Pseudobacteriovorax antillogorgiicola: one gene and its partner. The protein of the gene in region 2 binds, or shares a complex with, the protein of the main gene of each other region. Links are inferred from orthologs where the notes say so. Each region holds a gene or a part of one and is shown on either strand. Other genes may lie near its edges. The genes, in order: fliM and fliG.

What was found.
Region 1: the proteins of fliG (region 2) and fliM are in contact, whole or in part, in a crystal structure (PDB 4QRM), measured with the Thermotoga maritima proteins. The link is inferred for Pseudobacteriovorax antillogorgiicola from one-to-one orthologs. Residues at the interface, in WP_004082903.1 of Thermotoga maritima: Phe122, Ser125, Glu126, His127, Pro128, Gln129, Thr130, Val133, Glu157, Arg161, Leu164, Leu165, Arg167, Ser169, Glu171, Val172, Glu175, Ile176, Asn179, Lys182; in WP_004081085.1 of Thermotoga maritima: Tyr124, Leu127, Asp128, Ile130, Met131, Gly132, Gly133, Pro134, Glu136, Pro139, Arg141, Thr144, Glu145, Ile146, Glu147, Ser149, Ile150, Lys153.

Annotation. Positions count from the first base shown.
Region 1 is NZ_FWZT01000023.1:45,375-55,281, forward strand. What follows is about bases 352-3,159. They hold fliM (flagellar motor switch protein FliM), read right to left. Parts: upstream 2,344-3,159; coding sequence 1,360-2,343; downstream 352-1,359. Other genes in these bases: B9N89_RS24310 (flagellar biosynthetic protein FliO), read right to left, coding at 352-897; fliN (flagellar motor switch protein FliN), read right to left, coding at 900-1,346; B9N89_RS24325 (flagellar basal body-associated FliL family protein), read right to left, coding at 2,356-3,042. Outside these bases: more of B9N89_RS24310, read right to left, coding at 1-351; B9N89_RS24330 (hypothetical protein), read left to right, coding at 3,313-4,536; B9N89_RS24335 (hypothetical protein), read left to right, coding at 4,543-5,742; B9N89_RS24340 (c-type cytochrome), read left to right, coding at 5,824-6,330; B9N89_RS24345 (aspartate kinase), read right to left, coding at 6,365-7,615; rfaD (ADP-glyceromanno-heptose 6-epimerase), read left to right, coding at 7,828-8,805; B9N89_RS24355 (hypothetical protein), read left to right, coding at 8,995-9,345; B9N89_RS24360 (hypothetical protein), read right to left, coding at 9,342-9,907. UniProt on the Bacillus subtilis protein: One of the proteins that forms a switch complex that is proposed to be located at the base of the basal body.
Region 2 is NZ_FWZT01000033.1:22,223-32,174, forward strand. The notes cover bases 4,155-7,007. They hold fliG (flagellar motor switch protein FliG), read right to left. Parts: upstream 6,156-7,007; coding sequence 5,154-6,155; downstream 4,155-5,153. Other genes in these bases: B9N89_RS28540 (ABC transporter ATP-binding protein), read left to right, coding at 4,155-4,825; B9N89_RS28550 (competence/damage-inducible protein A), read left to right, coding at 6,408-7,007. In the rest of the region: B9N89_RS28520 (branched-chain amino acid ABC transporter substrate-binding protein), read left to right, coding at 1-976; B9N89_RS28525 (ABC transporter permease subunit), read left to right, coding at 1,098-2,015; high-affinity branched-chain amino acid ABC transporter permease LivM, read left to right, coding at 2,015-3,259; B9N89_RS28535 (ABC transporter ATP-binding protein), read left to right, coding at 3,261-4,115; more of B9N89_RS28540, read left to right, coding at 4,115-4,154; more of B9N89_RS28550, read left to right, coding at 7,008-7,574; lpxK (tetraacyldisaccharide 4'-kinase), read left to right, coding at 7,595-8,581; B9N89_RS28560 (response regulator), read left to right, coding at 8,707-9,390; B9N89_RS28565 (sensor histidine kinase), read left to right, coding at 9,390-9,952. UniProt on the Bacillus subtilis protein: One of the proteins that forms a switch complex that is proposed to be located at the base of the basal body.

The DNA of each region.
Region 1 (9,907 bases), on a different replicon or contig from region 2:
AAGGGGTGCTTTCGTTTGGTTTAGCAAGGGGGACTCAGATCTCCTTACATACGATAGGGAATCATGAGACGGGCCTACAGAAGAGGGCTGATCAGGGGGAATCGAAGTGAGATAATTGATGCCATCAGGGGACACACCCAACAGGACTTGATGGCGGCCTACTTCGACTAGAGTCAAATTTTGCTTCGGAGCCAACGAATAGCTGGCAACCGTTCTCATCGGTACAGCTTTACCATCAGGACGAGGAAGACCAGTTTTGGCTATGAGTCGCCGAATGGTTAGACTCATAAAGAACAACATTAAAAATCCACCACCAATGATCGTTATATAGATCAGCTTTTCGTGTAATTCTTCCCCAAGCATATCAGCTTCATTTTTAGAAGAATCCGATTGAGCTTCTCTAATCTTTTTGGCAGGATCTTCAATATCGTGCCGGACTTTGGTACGAGCTATGACCTCACCAACAGGGGGTGAGTCGTCTATATGAACAGGTTTTACAGTTTTATGGTCGAGATGAATAAGAAGTCTATCATTTAGGAACTCTGTTGTTAGTGAGCCGATAAGGCTTTTGGTTTCTTGAGTGACAAACATTCGAATACCCGCAGTCTGTTCGTCAATTTGAAAGGTAGCAATCTTTCGAAAGTATGGACCTTTGGAATCATAAAATTTCCCTGGTTCCAAGACTGTTGTAGCAGGCACCTTCACCTGAATAAACGTCCCATGCTCTTCAATAGTAACATCTTTTTTTGGCACACCATCCTTGTAAAGGATCGAGATTAGACTCGATTGATCATCGACATCAGTTTTCACGGCACTCACTTCAAAAGTCTTACTACTGGCATGAAGTTCCATACCAATGACCAAAACTATCATCGTAACTAGTTGCAACACTTTCATCTTTATCCCTCTTGCTGACTTAGATCACCCAGACCAAACTGAGAGACAACATCGGTTAATCGAACACCAAATTTCTCGTTCACAACAACAACCTCACCCATGGCGACAAGCTTGTCATTGATCAGAATTTCCATCGGCTCACCGGCAATTTTGTCCAGTTCAATTACAGATCCTTGGCCCAACTGAAGCAAGTCATTGACGAGCATCTTGGTCCGTCCCAACTCGACCGATACCTTAAGAGGAACATCCAGGATCATTTTTAGTTTTGAGAAATCTGTCCGCGCAAGACGAGAGTCCTCGGCAGTCATGACTACACCTTTGTCATCGTCACCACCACCTCCGCCTCCGCCTCCACCACCATCGCCGCCGTCACCAGAAGCCTGAGCTAAGGCATCGTCGAAATCACTCCCGAGCCCAAAGTCTTCTGCATTTAGATCATCAGATGCCATGATATTCCCTCACCTATAAATCAAACATGGATTCAGTTACTCGAATGGCTCGATTGCCTTTGAGAAGCCCAGGAATACCTTTAAATTTGGGCACTCCTTCCACTAGAACATCGAGAGGCATGGTTGCGTCGGTATCAAGCTGAATGATATCGCCAATCTCAAGATTCATAATGTCCCGCAGCTGGATGTTAGCTTCCCCAAGTTTGACAACTAAATTGGCAGTTGTCTGCATGATCTGCTCTTTCACCCTATTGATCCAGATAAAGTCAACTTCCAGCTGCTCACTCTGAAAACCTACCGACAATTTGGATTTAATGGGCTCTAAGGTAGAATAGGGAATCACAATCTTTATAGTGCCTGATACTTTTTCAAGCTCAACATCAAAAGTTGTTGCGATGACGACATCTGAAGGCGGAACAACAGCAACGAATTGTGGGTTGATTTCAGTTCGACTGTAGCCGATTTTTAGGGGATAGACAGGCTCCCAAGCTTTCTCCAAATCATCAATTGCTGACAAAACAACCCTTCGAGCAATCTTGATTTCGATCTGCGTGAAATCCTTGCCTTCGATCTTTGTATAGGGAACGTCGTTGCCACCAAAAAAACTATCAACCAAAGCATAGAGAAGCTTTGATTCAATCACCATCACGGCTGCCCCACGAAGAGGGTCCAACCTCAAAATATTCAAACATGAAGGCAAGGGTAGAGAATTCATAAATTCAGAGAATTTGAGTGGCCCTGTGGAGTTTACACTCAGGTTCGCCATTTTTCTTAAAGAGTTTGATAGGGTCACACGAAAGAGTCGAATAAATCGATCGTGAATAATATCCAAGGTCGGCATACGACCACGGATGATACGGTCTTGATTCGCCAGATCATATTGGACAACACCACTTTGAAGGCCCTCATCGCCACCATCATCATCTGCATCAACACGATTGTCCGACACCGCAGATAAGAGTGCATCAACTTCACTTTGAGATAACACCTGACTCATATAGCGACACCCTTATTCAATAAGTATATCCGTTATATAAACAGCATCGATTTTCTGCTTCATATAGCGATTAATTCTGATCAAAATCTCTTTGCGAAGCGCATCTTTACCATCAGGAGCAAGTAAAAACTCTCTTGTCTTCCGACTCACAACGCTGATCACTGCGTCCCTTAACTGAGGAAGTCGCTTTGTAATTTCCTTTTTTTGCTTTTCTCCACCTGAAAATTCAAGTGTCACTTCAAGGCGAACGAAGCGATTTTCTAAAGCATTACCCAAGTTCAAATTGAATGTTTTCATCTGATAGGTATCGCCGAAATCGATTCCTAGGTCTTCCTCACTTTTAGCTGGTGTTTGACCCTGAGTTCCCTCAGCTGACTTAGCACCCTCGCCTTCAGTGGGCGCGCCTTCTTTCGCTTCGCCTTCAGCCTTCTCCTCACCATCATCGCCAGCTTCTTCTGCACCGTCTTCAGGAGCCGGATCTGCAGTAGCCTCTTCATTGACTTCTGTGGCAACTTCTTTTTCTTGGCCCTCGTCACCACCACTCAGCATAAAAAATGCCCCTACACCACCGCCAAGAACGAGAACTAATGCAATGATCGCGATAATCAGGAGTTTTTTCTTACCACCACCGGAATCGTCTTCACCGCCACCTTCGGCCGGAGCTTCGGCGGGAGCTTCATCTTTCTCTTCGTCAGCCATCAATACCTCCCTTGTCCATATGACCACAGTTCAAGATAGATGCCATTGACATATGCCAAGTAGTACTTGAACATCTCTGGACTTTGGGTCTTTTTCGGAGACTCATTAAAGACTTAGGCTTCCATTCGCGAGATCTTAGGATAAAGACTAGGAATTTTTCCATTTTAGCGGATATGATAAAGCCGCATGTTGTCGGATCTTTGACGGGCAAGTCAGAATATTGACAACGTCAATGAGTTGATAGTCTTATTTTTGACACGGTTTAAACTGATGAAACTAATTATAGCTTTGGGAACGTTCTTTGTTCCAAGTATCCTACTAGCAGCAAGTCCCGATCTGGATTTCCACTATAGCGCCGGTGCTCAGTTTATTTATAGTGACAGTCCAAGCGGGGATAATTTAAATCTTTCTGTCATCAACACCCAATCTCAAACTAGTTCCCAAGGTGGCAACCGCACCTTAGGTCTCCAGAGGGTGTTTATCGACCTCCAATTCAAACACCAATTTTCCTACTTAAGCATGCGTTTGCGCCCTGATGCAGGGCTAGAACGCCAACAAGATCAAGACCAAGTACAACTGGAACTCGATACCCGATCAGGCACCAACTACCGCAACCCAGCAGCCCTAAAGCTTCTTGATACCTATGAAATCGGCTTTCTTAAAACCAAGAATTTTAACGTTTCCTATGGGGTTGTGGATTACGCCTATCGCAATCGCGAGGCTTACGAAAGCCCTCTAGACTTCGGACTTCAAGTTTGGTTTCCCAGGAAATTTAGCAGCTTTGCAATCGCTTGGGAGTCGAGTCAGGATCTGAGTCAGAACCTAGAAAACATTGAACCTCCTCGCTACCACTTTTCCCTCTTTACTTTGGAAACAACTGACGATCGTCACGAGAAGCTCTCATATGGAGATCGAAGCTCCGACACTGCCCCTGTTGCCAATGACCCTCACACGGGAGTCGGCTTTATTGGATCCTATAGGCCCAATCGAAGCCACACTTTCGAACTATTTTCAGGCTATATGGACACTAAGGTAGACTTTGGTCGAAAGAGTCGCCTCATGGCTTCAGCAGCTTCCATGAGCGACTTCTATTTTAGCAAGCAAAGACTTTCCTTTTCCTATAATCTCCGCTACTCCAAAGAACGTTGGAGCGTATCGCAAGGGAACTACCCCGAACTCGAACAATTAAGCCAGACAATCAAACTGAGCTATCTGGCATCCCGCTCACGATCGTTCTTCACTGGCATCTCACATGGTGTTTCACAACGCCCCCTCGGATCAGACTTTGGCGAAAAGGAAATTCACTCTGGATATCAATTCGATCTCGGCTATCAAGCTCATCTCTATGATCATTTAAAGATTGCCGTTGTTCTCACAGATGAAGTTCGAGATGTTGAAGAAGCAGGTGTTAGTAATGGTGGATTTATTATCAATGATGAAACGATCAATCGCCTAAATCGCCTTGGTGTACAACTGAGCTACTATGTTCTTTGAGGCTTTATGAAGCGAGTATTGCTGCTGGCATTTACTACAATGTTCCCAGGCATCCTCAAGGCCTCGATCGCTATGAGGGTGGCCATTGATCTTAGTCATCGTAGCAACAGTAATGGAACCAGCGCAGATCTCAGTTATCTAGAAATAGATTTCACTCATCGGGGACAAAACTGGTTTGGAGATCTTTCTATCGCTTATCCAGGTGGAGCCTACCCGAAGCCTCGCTATAGACTGAATAAAAACTACACGACTCCTTCATGGACAGCTGATGACAGATTGATTCTGGGTATCGCTGAGGCAGGAGTCGGGTACCAATTAAACTCAAGCACAGCCTATCAGATTTCCGTGAATCCTTCCTTAGGTCGCTTTGTAGAGTTTTCCAAACACAGCAGCGCACTCACGCTCTTTGAACGACCCTGGTCGCAACTGGCGATTCAAAGATCCTCTCGATATGAATCTTGGCGTTGGCAAGCAGTATTGGGAACAGGCGAAGGCACCTTCACTCCACAGAGTGATTCCTATTTTCTGTACCAAGGATTGAGCTATCAATTATCTCCCTCCTCTTGGTTTCACCTTGAAGGTACGATCAATCAAAGCCCTTCCACAGCGATGCCTATACGATGGTTGAGTGAAAATCGAGATAGCGACATTCCAGGCTTTAGAAAGCAACGCATCCAAGCCTCCTTGTGGACTGACGGTAGCGGCCAAGAGGCTCGTGGCCTGCGAGGAGGTATAGCTCTACAATGGTTTCGAACTAGCGATGCAAATGCCAGCGTAGACCTAGATCTAACGCTGCCCTCATCCCTAGACCCGATTCACGGGTTCTACGAACAAGATAAGTCATCTTCAAGCCTTCAGCGTTTAGCGCTTTCAAGCTTTGCTTCCTATCGCATTCTAGACCAGTTCATTGTGGCTTCAGGATTCGAGATGGAAGTGCTCCATGCGCGCCATGACATTTTTTCCTTCTGCAAGACCCAAGTCGACCCCACTTGCCAAAGTGACCAAGTAACTGATCAGCTTCGTCGCCACGTTGTGACAGTAACTTTCGGCAGCGACTATGGCGAAAGTCTCTATTTTGGCATTGACTACTATAACAGTTCCTATGACAAACTATATGAGATCTTCAATTTTGATGGTGTCATGAGCTTTCGTCCAGAAAATCAAAGTTTTGACGCTTTTGCTGCGAGGCTTTATTTTAAGCTGTGAATGACTGATTTTTTTTGTTAGGTAGTTCCACAGCCTGTGCTATAAAGGCTCGGCTATTACAAACGCTTTTTGGGAGATACAATGAAACTTCGTCAGAGACTGGTTGAACTTGCCGCCGTTCTAGGCATTCTCACACTGACTGGCTGTAACGCCTGTACGGAACAACATAACCCTCGGCCAGATCAGGAGCGCTTCCAACAAGAACAAGATCTTGGTAATGCTCCAAAGAAAACCCTGAACGACGATGGCAGCCTTCCTAAAGTTGAAGAAGTTAAGGAAGAGAGCGCTGGTGCAGCGGTCGCATCTCAAGACAATGCGGGCGTTAAAAAGTATCAGCAGTTCTGTGTTGCTTGTCACGGCGCGAATGGAGCTGCCGATGGTCCTGCAGCAATGGCTATGAATCCCAAACCTCGTAATTTAACCGATCCTGCATGGCAAGACTCAGTGGACGATGCGCGGATTGCAAAAGTCATTAAAGAAGGTGGTGCAGCTGTCGGCCTTAGCGCAACCATGGCTCCATGGGGCGCAGTGGTAAGCGACGAAGAGATTGAACAAATGGTCGCCTATATTCGAAGCATGAAAAAGTAACGGGAGGCAGCTTCGCCTGCCCTCTCACTTTTGTTTACTCGTCTAAAAAAGCCTCATGCAATGCCTGAGCTGCCAGGTCTGCTTGCCCTTCCGAAATCACACAAGATATTTTGATCTCAGAGGTCGAGATCATGTGAATGTTTATATCCCGTTCCGACAAAACCGCAAAACACCGGCTCGCAACCCCAGGATGGCTTTGCATCCCAAGCCCCACAACAGATACTTTGGCAAGCCCTTCTTCATGATCAATCATGGGTTCAGCAGAGACTCCACCTTTCCAAGCATCCAGGATTTCCAGAGTCTTTCCTAAATCAGAGCGACCGATAGAGAACCCAAGACGCATAGCGTCGCGGCGATCCGATCGGTTATGAACAATAATGTCAACATTCACCCCCGCCTCAGCAATATTCTCAAATAGCCCTGAAACCAGCCGCTGATCGGGGGGCATGCAGTCTACTGTCATACGGACCACATCCCGCGCTAAAGTTACTCCTGAAACCACCGGTGCCTCTAGTCTCTGCTGATCGTTAAAACTCATAATTTTAGTCCTATCTGAATCGTTTTCTTTGAAGGTATTGCGAACAACAATGGGCATTCGATATTTTGCACCCAACTCCACACAGCGAGCATGCAAGACTTTGCTGCCCAGAGACGCCATTTCAAGGGCAACCTCAAAGTCCATCTCAAGATTCAGCCGGGCATTGGGCACGACCCTAGGGTCTGCAGTAAAAACGCCGTCCACATCAGTGTTGATTTCGCAAAAAGCAGCATCAAGAGCGACCGCCAGGGCCACAGCGGAGGTGTCGCTCCCGCCTCGCCCGAGAGTTGTGATTTCACCCTGCCGCGTAATGCCCTGAAAGCCTGCTATCACAGGAATTTCACCTCTTTCCCAAACATCAAACAACTTGCGACAATCGATTTCTTGAATCCGTGCTTGGGAGTGGTACTCATCTGTAACAATACCCAGCTGGTAGGCTGTGAAGCCTCTGGCAGAAACTCCCTCTGCTTCAAGTGCCGATGCCATCAATGCCACAGATACTTGTTCACCAGCTGACACGGCCAAATCATAGTGTTTTGCTGGTGCTTTCGGATTAATATCGCCAACAAGACCTACCAGCCGATTTGTTTCTCCTGACATGGCGCTCACGACGATGGCAATCTTCTGGTAACCCTGTTCCACTTGCTCGCTGACTCGTTTGGCGATGTGTTTTATCCGGTCGACATTGCCGACTGAGGTGCCTCCGTACTTCTGAACAATGGGGCGATGATCGCTTTCTGAATACATACTCTAGCCTCACTCTGGCTTGGGGATGCTGCAACTCCGTAGGCATCCCCCCGTTAAAAGATAGGGAAGCAACGCTGCTATTGCGTAATTGCTTTATAACCTGTTAGCTTGTCTCGCTATCAGCTGAAGGTATATACTAGTCCATTTAGGCTTGCAACTGACGCCTCGGTGGTACTCTAGGAATTTTTTTACACATTATTAAGGAAACCATCATGATTGTAGTCACTGGAGGAGCTGGCTTTATTGGCAGTGCACTGATATGGGCTCTCAACGAGATCGGAGAGCAGCAAATTGTCTCTGTGGACAAGTTGGGGATGGGTGAAAAGTGGCGTAATTTGGTCAAGCGAGACGTGGCCTTCAATCTAAGCATCGATGAGTTCTTGCCGTGGCTTGAGAAGAATGGTGACCAAGTGGAGGCAGTTTTTCATATGGGTGCTTGTTCATCGACTACAGAGCGAGACGCCGACTTTTTGATGAGCAACAACGTCCATTATAGCCAGTCCCTGTGGTCGTTCTGCGCAAGGAAAGACATTCCATTTATCTACGCATCTTCAGCCGCGACCTATGGGTCAAAGGATAATGATTTTTCCGATCAACACAATCAGATCGACTCTTTGAGACCTATCAATAAGTATGGTTGGAGCAAACAGCTGTTCGATCGCTGGGCATTGCATCAAGTCTCTAGCCCTTCGCAGTGGTTCGGACTGAAGTTTTTTAACGTCTATGGCCCTCAGGAGTACCACAAGGGTTCGCAGGCCAGCGTTGTTTTTCACGCTTATCCCCAAATTAAGCATAGCGGCAGCCTAAAGCTTTTCAAATCCTACAAAGAGGGGATTGGCCATGGGGAGCAGATGCGAGACTTTGTTTATGTAAAAGACGTCGTCAACGTTATGATCCACCTTTGGCAAAACGGCAAGCAAGGCCAGTCTGGAATTTACAACCTCGGCACGGGGCAAGCTCGAAGTTTCGCAGATCTGGGGCGCGCCGTCTTTTCTGCGCTAAATACTGAGGAAAAGTTTACCTGGATTGAAATGCCAGACAACATTAAAAACCAGTACCAGTACTTCACCGAGGCCGATCTTCAAAAGCTCCGCAACGAAGCAGGCTATGACGCTCCGTTCCACAGCCTCGAAGCTGGGGTTAAGGACTATGTCCAAAACTACCTGGAAGAGGGTGATCGCTTCCTATAAGGTTAATGATGATCCAATCGCCTGAGGAAGCATGATTCTTCTCGAATTTCAGCTTCCATTCTGCTTTTGGATCAGTTAGTGATAGCTCTCCTTAAATCACTACAAAATCGTGATTTGATGAAGCAGCCCTGGCGGTTACTCGTAATTCTCGGTTAACCCTATCAACCTCACAGTCATGGAGATCTTGTTATGGATATCACCAGTCAAATCCGCGAGGGTGTACGCCTCCTCACTGGTATCGAAGAAGGCACCCTACCATCCTCAGAGTGCTACAACATTATCAATCAGCTCGACGAAGTGCTGGTGAGCTTGACCATTCGCTATCTTAGAAAAAAGTATCCACCAACACGACAAGAGGCTACTGGAGTCGTGAGTCGCTTGGTCGACCTTTCAGGCACCTATCCACAGGTGGTTCAGATGGTTAAGGATGGTGAGGCCGACCCAATTTCTGAGTGGTTTACCGATACCTACGCATTCCGCGAGTTCTACGACTCACCGGAATCTTTTATTGAAACCATTGTGAATAAGCTTGAAGGCTAGCTTGACGGTAGCTGCATGCATTCCATGGCGCCTAAAGTTTCGCCACTCTGCTTTTGGGGAGTCAAATCGATTCTCACGACAAAGCCATCTTCGTAAGTCATCGTGCCAGTGAGCTGGTCAAAGGCTCTCACTGGCTGAGCATCTTCTACAAACAGCACGATCCTTTGTTCTGCTTCATCATCATCCCGGGATTCAACAGAATAGCCGCCCTTCATGAAAACTGAAGCACCGTCAAGATTTTCCAGATAAAGCACAAACTGCCCTCCCGCAAAGGTAAGCTGCCACGAAAGCTGATCTTGAAGACACTGCCACACCGTATTCAAAGCTTCTGCGTCACCCTCTTTGGGCCTCTTTAGGCGGACAATACTATCCCTCGAATTGAGCAGCAACTCTCCGTCGAAAAGCTGGTACTCAAAATCTCTTATCCCTCCTGCCAGAGCCAGCTCCTCCACCTGTGAGGCTTCCACCCTTAAGGTTAAAGACCGTAGCTGGGGAAACTCGTCGTAGGTTCCAGTTGCCTCGTCCTGGGTTCTGATTTTGGTAAGGGTAAAGGTCTCATTGG
Region 2 (9,952 bases):
CGCTGAAAAAGCAGCTCAAAACATCAACAAAGCTGGTGGCGTCTTAGGAAAGACCCTTGAAATAGTCAAGGTCGATGATGAGTGTAAGCCGATGGGTGCTGTGAATGCTGCCAATGAAATTGTATCCAAGTACAAGGCCAATGCTGTTGTCGGGCATTTCTGTTCTGCATCGACCATTCCCGCATCAAAAACATACATGTCCCATAACGTTATTATGGTGACTCCAGCATCCACGAACCCTAAAGTTACAGAACGTAAACTTCCTAACGTTCTCCGGATGTGCGGCCGCGATGATCAACAAGGCCAAGTTGCAGCTCGATTTATTTCCCAGGACCTAAAAGCGAAAACAGTTGCTATTGTACACGATAAGACCACCTACGGCCGTGGCTTAGCAGACGCAATGAAAGAGAGTCTAAGTAAGGTTGCACCAATGGTGAAAGAGGCCCTATTCGAGGGTATTACTCGCGGCGATAAAGACTTCAATACTCTTGTGACTAAAATCAAAGCAAAGCAGGCAGATGTTGTATACTTTGGTGGTCTCCATTCGGAAGCAGGCCCCTTACTCAAGCAAATGAGGCAACAGGGGCTCAAAGCCCACTTTGTTTCCGGTGATGGGATTGTTTCCAATGACTTCGTTACAGCAGCAGGCGGCTCCCAGTTCGTTGATGGCGTCTATGTAACCTTTGGTCGCGATCCCTTAAAGTACGACACTACTAAAAATGTGGTCGCAAGCTTTAAGCAGGATGGCTATAAGCCTGAAGGCTACACACTATATGCATATGCTTCAGTGGAAGCCATCGTTGCCGCGATGCAATCGACTAAAAGCACCAAAGGGGTAGCCCTTGCCAATTGGCTAAAAACCAACGGTAGCAATACGATCATGGGGCCGAAAAAGTGGGATAAGTTAGGAGATCTGACCAAGAGCGACTATGTGATTTACCGTTGGGACGATAAGGGTAACTACAACGAAATCTAAACTTGAATTCCTACCATTTACACTTGATGAAAAGCTATTGCAGCAAGCTAACTGCTGCAGGCTGCCTTACATCTCTAGCCTATTCTAATAATAGGTCAGCACACTACCCACGGAGACACATATGGATCTCTATACCATTGGTCAACAGCTCATCAATGGCTTGGTTCTAGGTTCCACTTACGGTTTAATAGCGGTTGGCTATACGATGGTCTATGGAATCATAGGAATGATCAACTTCGCTCATGGTGAAATCTATATGATCAGCGCCTATTTAACTGCCATTTGTCTCGCGGTCCTCACCTGGATGGGCATAACATGGATTCCGATCACGATTCTCCTAGTTTTATTTGGAACTATCATCTTTACCAGCATCTATGGGTTTGTGATCGAGCGAGTAGCCTATAAACCCTTGCGAGGCTCGTCGCGACTAACACCATTGATCTCAGCCATCGGCATGTCCCTTATCCTACAGAATTACGTGATGGTCAGCCAAGGAGCGCGAAACCAAGCTGTTCCAACCCTTATAGAAGGGGCGATTACCATTGGATCTGAACAGCACTATCTTAGAATCACCTACGTTCAGCTTGGAATGATCGTCGTTTCGTTTTTAGCTATGGCCTTACTTACTTTTATCATTGGCAAAACCTCCCTGGGCAGAGCCTGCCGCGCGACACAGCAAGACATGATGATGGCGCGCCTTCTAGGAATCAATACCGATAATATCATTTCAAGCGTTTTTGTAATTGGTTCGATAATGGCAGCCATCGCCGGCCTCCTCATCACGTTTAACTACGGGTCATTCGACTTCTATATCGGTTTTAAAGCTGGTGTTAAAGCCTTTACTGCAGCGGTTCTCGGCGGAATCGGTTCCCTCCCTGGAGCGATGTTAGGCGGCATCATCTTAGGAATGTCCGAAGGCTTGTTTTCAGGCTTTGTTAATAGCGATTACAAAGATGTATTTGCCTTTTCCCTACTTGTAGTTTTCTTGATATTTCGTCCCAGCGGATTGCTTGGTCGACCTGAGGTTGAAAAAGTCTGATGAATTCTAATTTATTTGTTTCCATGAGGCATGCGATGCGATCTGCTTTAATTTCGGGCCTATTTGCCCTTGCTGTCTTTGGGCCAATTACAGGCCTTGTATTGGATGGCTATGACTTCAAAGCGCACCCCACGCGGCCTTTTATTCTTGCCACTTTAGTCTTAGCTGGTTCGTTCGTTTTCAATATCATACGAGGCCTAGGGCCTCAGCTTTCTGTAGGCATGACCAAACGTCCTCAGTTGAAGCTATCGCGACCGCAGCAAAGATCGCTTCTTGCTGGCTTACTAGGCCTCGCTATCGTGCTACCCTTCATCGGTCAATCTTGGATTACAAGCCTTAACTTCGCTCTAATATATGTTCTTCTCGGACTTGGGCTCAACATTGTCGTTGGACTTGCTGGCTTATTAGATTTGGGCTTTGTCGCCTTTTATGCAGTGGGAGCGTACGGCTACGCTCTCGGCAATCATTATCTGGGACTTGGCTTCTGGGGAGCGATTCCATTCGCAGCTGTCACCGCAGGAATCATGGGTGCAATTCTGGGTTTTCCCGTATTAAGGATGCACGGTGACTATCTCGCGATCGTGACCTTAGGCTTCGGCGAAATCATTCATCTTGTTCTCGTGAACTGGGTTGATTTTACAGGAGGGCCGAGCGGCATGGAGGCCCCACCTCCAACCCTCTTCGGAATGGAGTTCAATGCTTGGTCCATGACGGGTGCACCTTTGTTCCATGAGGTCTTGGGAATCGAGTTTGATCCTTCTTACGGCAAAAGCTTTATCTACTTTAGCTTATTAGCTTTTGTTATCGGCGCTTGTTACTTCTGCATACGCCTCAAGGCGTCTCCCTGGGGACGAGCTTGGGAAGCTCTCAAGGAAGATGAAATCGCTTGTCGCAGCCTTGGCATCAACCACGTGACAGTCAAGCTATCTGCTTTTTCCTTGGGAGCTATGATTGGTGGTGTTGCTGGTGTTTTTTTCGCAGGAATTCAAGAGCTCGTAAATCCTGACTCTTTCACATTCTTTGAGTCCGCAATCATTCTTGCCATCGTTGTCTTGGGCGGTATGGGTTCCATTCCTGGGGTCATCCTTGCAGCTATCACCCTAAGGATGCTTCCCGAGGTTCTTCGAGATTTCCAAGAGTATCGCATTCTAATCTTTGGGGTTCTCATGGTGGCTATGATGATTTGGCGACCCAGCGGTTTGGTGAAAACTAAGCGAAAATCTTATGCGAAGCTAGAGGTTTGATATGGACGATATTTTAAAGGTCGATTCCCTAGGAGTAAGCTTCGGTGGCATCAGAGCCCTTGACCAAGTGAGTTTCGAAGTTGCAAAAGGATCCGTTACAGCCATTATCGGGCCGAATGGTGCTGGTAAGACCACTGTTTTCAACTGTCTTACAGGATTTTACAAGGCTAGTGATGGCAGAATTCAGTTCCAAGATAAGAATCGAACTCACTCCATTGAAATAATACTTGGGCAGCCTTTTACTCTCCAGGACTTCGTGAACCCAATTTCGTTCGGACGAAAACTATTTTACAAAATGTTTGGTGGCTCCCATCAAGTAGCGGCACTAGGCATCTCACGAACATTCCAAAACATACGGCTATTTAAGGACATGACAGCCATCGAGAACTTGCTAGTTGCCCAGCACCGAAGCTTAAACAAAAATATTCTAGCAAACCTTTTCAATACCAGGTCTTTTCGAGATTCGGAGGCTCAGGCCATAAAGAAAGCCAAAGAGTGGCTAGCAATCGTGGGTCTTACTGCCGATGCGGATCGTCTCGCTGGAGAGTTACCCTACGGACACCAGAGACGCTTAGAAATCGCCCGAGCCATGTGTACCGATGCCAAGCTTATCTGCTTGGATGAACCAGCGGCGGGGTTGAACCACAATGAAACCAAAGATCTATCTAACCTCATCAGTCGCCTGCGCACAAATCATAATGTAACCGTATGTGTGATCGAACATGATATGTCTCTCGTCATGGAAGTTTCCGACCACATTATCGTTTTAGATCACGGCAATGTAATCGCAAGAGGAACTCCTACGGAGATTCGTAATAATCCCGTTGTTCTAAAAGCTTATCTAGGAGAAGAGTAATGGATCAAGGGGTTCTAACAATCGATCACATCAATGCATCCTACGGCCCCATCCAGGCTCTTCATGGAGTTTCTCTAACCATTAAGGAAGGGGAGATTGTCAGCCTCATCGGTTCCAATGGAGCGGGAAAGTCTACGCTTCTCATGAGCATATTCGGCAATCCCAGAGCTCAAGGGGGAAAAGTGCGCCTCTTCGGCGAAGATATTACCTCTTTACCAACCCACCAGATCGCCAAAAAAGGCATTGCTCTCGTGCCAGAAGGCAGACACATCTTTCCTAAAATGACTGTTGAAGAGAATTTAAAGATGGGCACAATTGTCAATCAAGGTAAATATGAGGCGGAAGGGCTAGCTCATGTATACGAAACATTTCCTCGACTAAAGGAACGAAAGGACCAAAGAGCAGGCACCCTGAGCGGTGGTGAGCAACAGATGCTGGCGATAGGTCGCGCCCTCATGAGTCGCCCCAAAATCTTACTACTCGATGAACCGAGTCTCGGCCTAGCCCCGATTATTGTAAAGGACATTTTCAGGATATTAAAAGAGATCTCAGCTACTGGAACCACGATATTTTTAGTCGAACAGAATGCTAGCCAGGCCCTCAAAATTGCTCATCGAGGGTATGTGCTTGTGAATGGCAAAGTCAAGTTGAAGGGGAACAGCGCTGATCTATTAAACGATCCGCAAGTAAAGGAAGCCTACCTGGGTTGAGAGTTGGAAAAGACTTCGATTGCTGCGTTATGCTTGGAATAAAAAATCCTCACGTACCATGGTACGCTCCGGTTTTTTATTCCAAGCAAGCCTTGCACTCAAAGCCTTTTCCAACTCTCAACGCATCAACGCATCACCTCAAGGTAAACAAAGGCGAGCCACGAGCAAAGCGAGTGCGAGCACAAACAAAAAATCCTCACCACGCAAAGGCAGGGGAGAAATGAGGGGAGAGCAAGGCGCGAGGGAGGCGAGGACCGGAGTTTACCCAGGTAAATGAGGACCGGAGCCGACCGAGCAACGCAGCTATCGCCTCATTTCTCCCCTGCCTTTAAACGAAGGCGGCTTCTCCGCCTTGTGCTATGATTATTTTGCCTTCTTCTTCTAGTTTGCGAGCAACTTGAACAATCTCAAACTGCATCGATTCAACATCAGACAACTTCACAGCCGACATCGCCTCCATATCCTCCTTGAGCATCTTCGCTGCCCGCTCCGACATATTTCGGAAGACCAAGTCTGTTACCGCCTCAGAGGCTGTCTTCAAAGCAATCATCCACTGCTCAGGCTTCACATTCTTTATTATCTCTTGAATTCCACGATCGTCGATCTTCGCCAGATCATCAAATACAAACATAAGCTGCCTAATTTGCTCAGCGAGATCTGGATCACGTTCTTCCAAATTGTCAAGAATTTGCTCTTCCGTAGCTTTGTCGATCAGGTTCAACATCTCAGCAATTGGTTCAACACCACCAATTTTCTGGGATGAAATGGAGCCCATAGCCTGAATTTCGTTTCTGAGAACGTCATCAATCTCATCAATAATTTCCGGAGCAACAGCATCGAGATTTGATATGCGCAGGATAATCTCTGTATGAAGAGCTTCTGGTAGCAACTTAATCACCTCTCCACACTTTCCGGGATCAAGGTGAGCTAGAATTAGGGCAATGGTTTGTGGATGCTCATTCCGAATAAAGTTTGTCAAAGTTCTAGGATCGATCAGCTCCAGGGCATCAAGATTAGCCGACGAACCCAAAGCGAGCTGCTCAATCAGGTCATCAGCCTCACCGCCCTTGAAGGCACTACCAATAACCTTCATGGTGAAGTCGTTTCCACCGTAGAAGAACTTCTTGTTCTGTTGGAGGATCTCGTAGAACTCCATCATGATCTCATCGATCACTTCTTGCTCTAAGCGTCCCAAGCGACTCATCGCACTACCGATACGCTTGATTTCAAACTCGGTCATATTTTTGAAAATTTCGGCCGAGATTTCTTCTCCAAACGAGAGTAGCAGGATCGCAGCTTTTTGGGCACCTGTGTACTTATTGGTTGCCATAGCACACCTTTCTGAACAAGTTTGATCAAAGCGATGGATCGTGAGGCCTGAGGGGCCTGAGAGTCTGGGACTGTATCCGTGGAGGACCACGGCTCCACTTTCTATTTTATGAAATTTTGACGCCCTCAGACAACGTTAAGACCGTCAAATTTGCAATTACACACTTGGGCAAAGTTCAGGTATAACAGTATTTCCCTTGCATTCAGGGGCTGTAGGTCAGCCCTAAAAATGTTGCCTAGAAAGAGTGTTTCAATGAAAGCAGCCGTACTAACAATTGGTAACGAAGTTAGCTCTGGACAGATTGTCAATTCCAACGCAGCTTGGGTTAGTCAAGAATTGGAGCACCTTAAGATAGAAGTGATGTCTCATCTAACAGTGCAAGACGATCACCGCCAGATCCTTGACGCCATAAACTTTTTGACTCCCCATGTTGAGATTCTCATGATCACCGGAGGCCTTGGGCCCACGCGAGACGACCTTACTAGGCATAGTGTCTGCGCATGGCTAGAAGATGAGCTCACATTTGATGAAGAGTCTTGGCAACGAATTGTGGCACGGCTTACCGAGTTCGGGGTTCCAGTCGTTGAGAGCAATCGACAGCAGTGCTACTTTCCCAAAAGCAGTCGTATTATTTCTAACGCAGCAGGTACGGCCAATGCATTCTATGCTTTTAAGAACGGTGTTCATGTTTGGTGCCTGCCAGGCCCACCTCGCGAGATCAAAACTATCTGGCGAGACCACATCGGGGATCAGTTGGCGCAAGACATTGCACAGGGTGTTCAAGGCCTTAGCTTGTTTCGGTGGCACTGTCTTGGCCAATCAGAGTCAGCCCTTGGGGAGATCGTTGAGGAAGCCATCGCTGGCAGCACTCTGACCAGCGGCTATCGGCCACACATTCCATATGTGGAAGTTAAAATATGGTCTCCCGATCAAGACCTCGGAATCAACAAGATCTATTTGGAACGCTTGGAAGCGGCGATCCGCCCCTGGCTGATAAGCAAGGACGACAACGATATTGCATCAAAACTAGTCACCGAAATCCTTCCCGAGTATCCAGCTGTTAAAGTCTTCGATCTAGGTAGCTTTGGAGTCTTAGCTGAGCGCATGGGTCGCGCTACTCAGGAAGGCCAAGGTCCTCATTTTAGTATCTTAAGTCAGTGTCAAGAGGATCGAGAGTTTGCCAATGAAACTGTCCTTAAAACTCTCGAACTCGCCGATCCTGAAGTGCTTACCCTTTCCCTAGGCGCATTGAATTCCAACGGGGCTTGGACGGTTGGTGTTGCTTTCGATGGCTTTATGAAAACCACAGTTCTTGAATCTCCATTTAAGCCAGGCAAGCGTTTAGACCGATTTCGTAAGCTACAAGTAGAAAAGACTATTTTCACTTGGACTCAACTTCTCCAAGATATCAAAGGCTAATTGTGAATATTCGCCTTCTTATGTTGCCACTAAGTTATCTATATGGCCAAATCCAAGCATTTCGCCGAACCTTGTTCGATCGCAAGATTTTGACGAGCCACCGACTGCCTAACCAGGTGATTTCTGTCGGCAACTTAGAGGTCGGCGGCACTGGCAAATCCCCGGTAACTGTGGCGATTGCCAATTACTTGCTTAAGCAAGGGTTTCATCCTGTAATTGTTACCCGAGGCTATCGATCAGGGCTTGACGCAGATGATAACGCAGTCCTATTAGATCGCGAACTTGTCTTGACTCCCCAATCCGGTAAGGATTTTCATGCCGATGAAGCTCGGATGCAATCTGCGCTTTTACCCAGTGTTCCAGTCATTATCGGTGCGAAACGAATCGATGCGTGTCGTCGCTTTCTGGCTCACTTTCCAGAACCTACCCATTGGCTGCTAGACGATGGTTTTCAGCACTGCCAGATCAAAAGAGATCTCGATATCGTATTGCTAGATGCGGATCGTCCACTAGACAATGGGCACGTCATCCCTTGTGGGCGTTTGAGAGAGTTTCCAGGCACGCTTGAGCGGGCTGATATCATCCTCCTAACGAGAGCAAGATCTAACCAGGTGCCTCCAGTACTTCAAAACTTTCGTGATCGCATTCGCTTCAGTACGTTTGAGCATAAATCTCTCAATGTGGTTCACTCCAGCAGAAGTGGCGAACCATTTCCAACCCAAGATCTTGCCGTTATTACGGGGATAGCGAAGCCCCAAAAACTATTAACAAGCGTTCAAGAGCTAGGCCTCGGCATAAGCCAAACTCACATAGTCAGGGATCACGAGCCATTTAGATTAAGAGAGATTAAAGATAAGATAAAGAACTGCCGTGCAGTGCTTACAACTGAGAAGGACTACTTCAGAGACCCCAGTATTTTCGATGAGTTAAGTATTCCTGTCGCGACCCTTCCCCTCAGCGCAGATATCCAGGAAATACACAAAAGTCTGGTCCTTTCTGCGACTTAGATGCAAGCCAATATAGCGCGCCTATTTTTCCACATTTTCCATGGGTTTTCCTTTGCAATTAATAGATAGGTGGCATATAGCTAGTGCGAATCAAAAATAGCATTTGAACCTTTGCGAGGTAAAACGTGAAGAGATTGCTTGTCGTAGAAGATGATCCCGATATTCGAGAACTTTTGAGATACAATCTTACCCGAGAAGGTTTTGAAGTTTTACAGGCAAACAATGGGGCTGAAGGCCTAAAAATGGCCACAAGCGAAGCGGTCGATTTGATCATACTCGATCTCATGCTTCCACAACTCAGCGGCATTGAGGTTTGTAAGAAACTGAGAGAACTGCCAAACACCAAGTCCGTCCCCGTAATTATGCTAACCGCTAAAGGGGAAGAGACAGACATTGTGTTTGGACTTGGCGTTGGCGCTGATGATTACATGGTCAAACCGTTCAGCGTTAAGGAACTCGTCGCTCGCGTCTACACCAGACTTCGTACGATTAAAGCTGAGGAGAGGGAAGAGGCAGACGTCATCCGTCAGGGGGCGGTTGAAGTTGATCGGGCCAGGTTCCAAGTTAAAGTGGACGGCGGCCAAATCCCAATGACACTTGCTGAGTTTCGACTGTTCAATGCTCTTATTTCACGGCCAGGAATCGTTCTTTCAAGAGATCGATTGCTTGATGCTGTCACCGGCGGTGATGGGGTTCTCATAGACCGCAATATTGATGTTCATGTTCGCTCTATTAGAAAGAAACTTGGCGAATCGCGGGATCTTATCCAAACAGTACGCGGCCTAGGCTACAAGTTTAAGGAACTTTAATGCTGATGTTTCGGTCTCGTTTCTTCTGGCGCAACCTTCTTTCTTACGCCATTGTTATAAGCTTAACCACATTTGTGGTTAGCTATCTCCTCACCGTTCGAACCGAAGAATTTGTTAAAAGCGATAGCAAAGACATGCTCCTAGAGAAGCTCACGCTGATCGCTCCCATATTAAAAGATCGCAATCGTTGGCACCCTGACCAGCTCGCCGAACTGTTTGAATCAGCAGCTAAGAACACTGATACCCGGATTACAGTGATCGATAGTAGCGGGCATGTACTCTTCGAATCAGAAGTGAATCACATCAACTTTCAAAACCATATCGATCGCCCCGAGATCGCCCAATCTATGAACCAGCCTTGGGGGACAGCAGTCCGATCCAGCGATACTCTTAAACTCCCTATGCTTTTCGTCGCCAAAAAAATCACTAGTGGCGACGACCATGTGTACCTGCGCTTTGCTTTACCGATGTCAAAGCTCGATAAACGCCTTGAAGACATTCGCTATGTTCTAGGAATCGGCGCTTTGGTGGGTATGTTTGTTTCACTATTGATTGCTTTGTT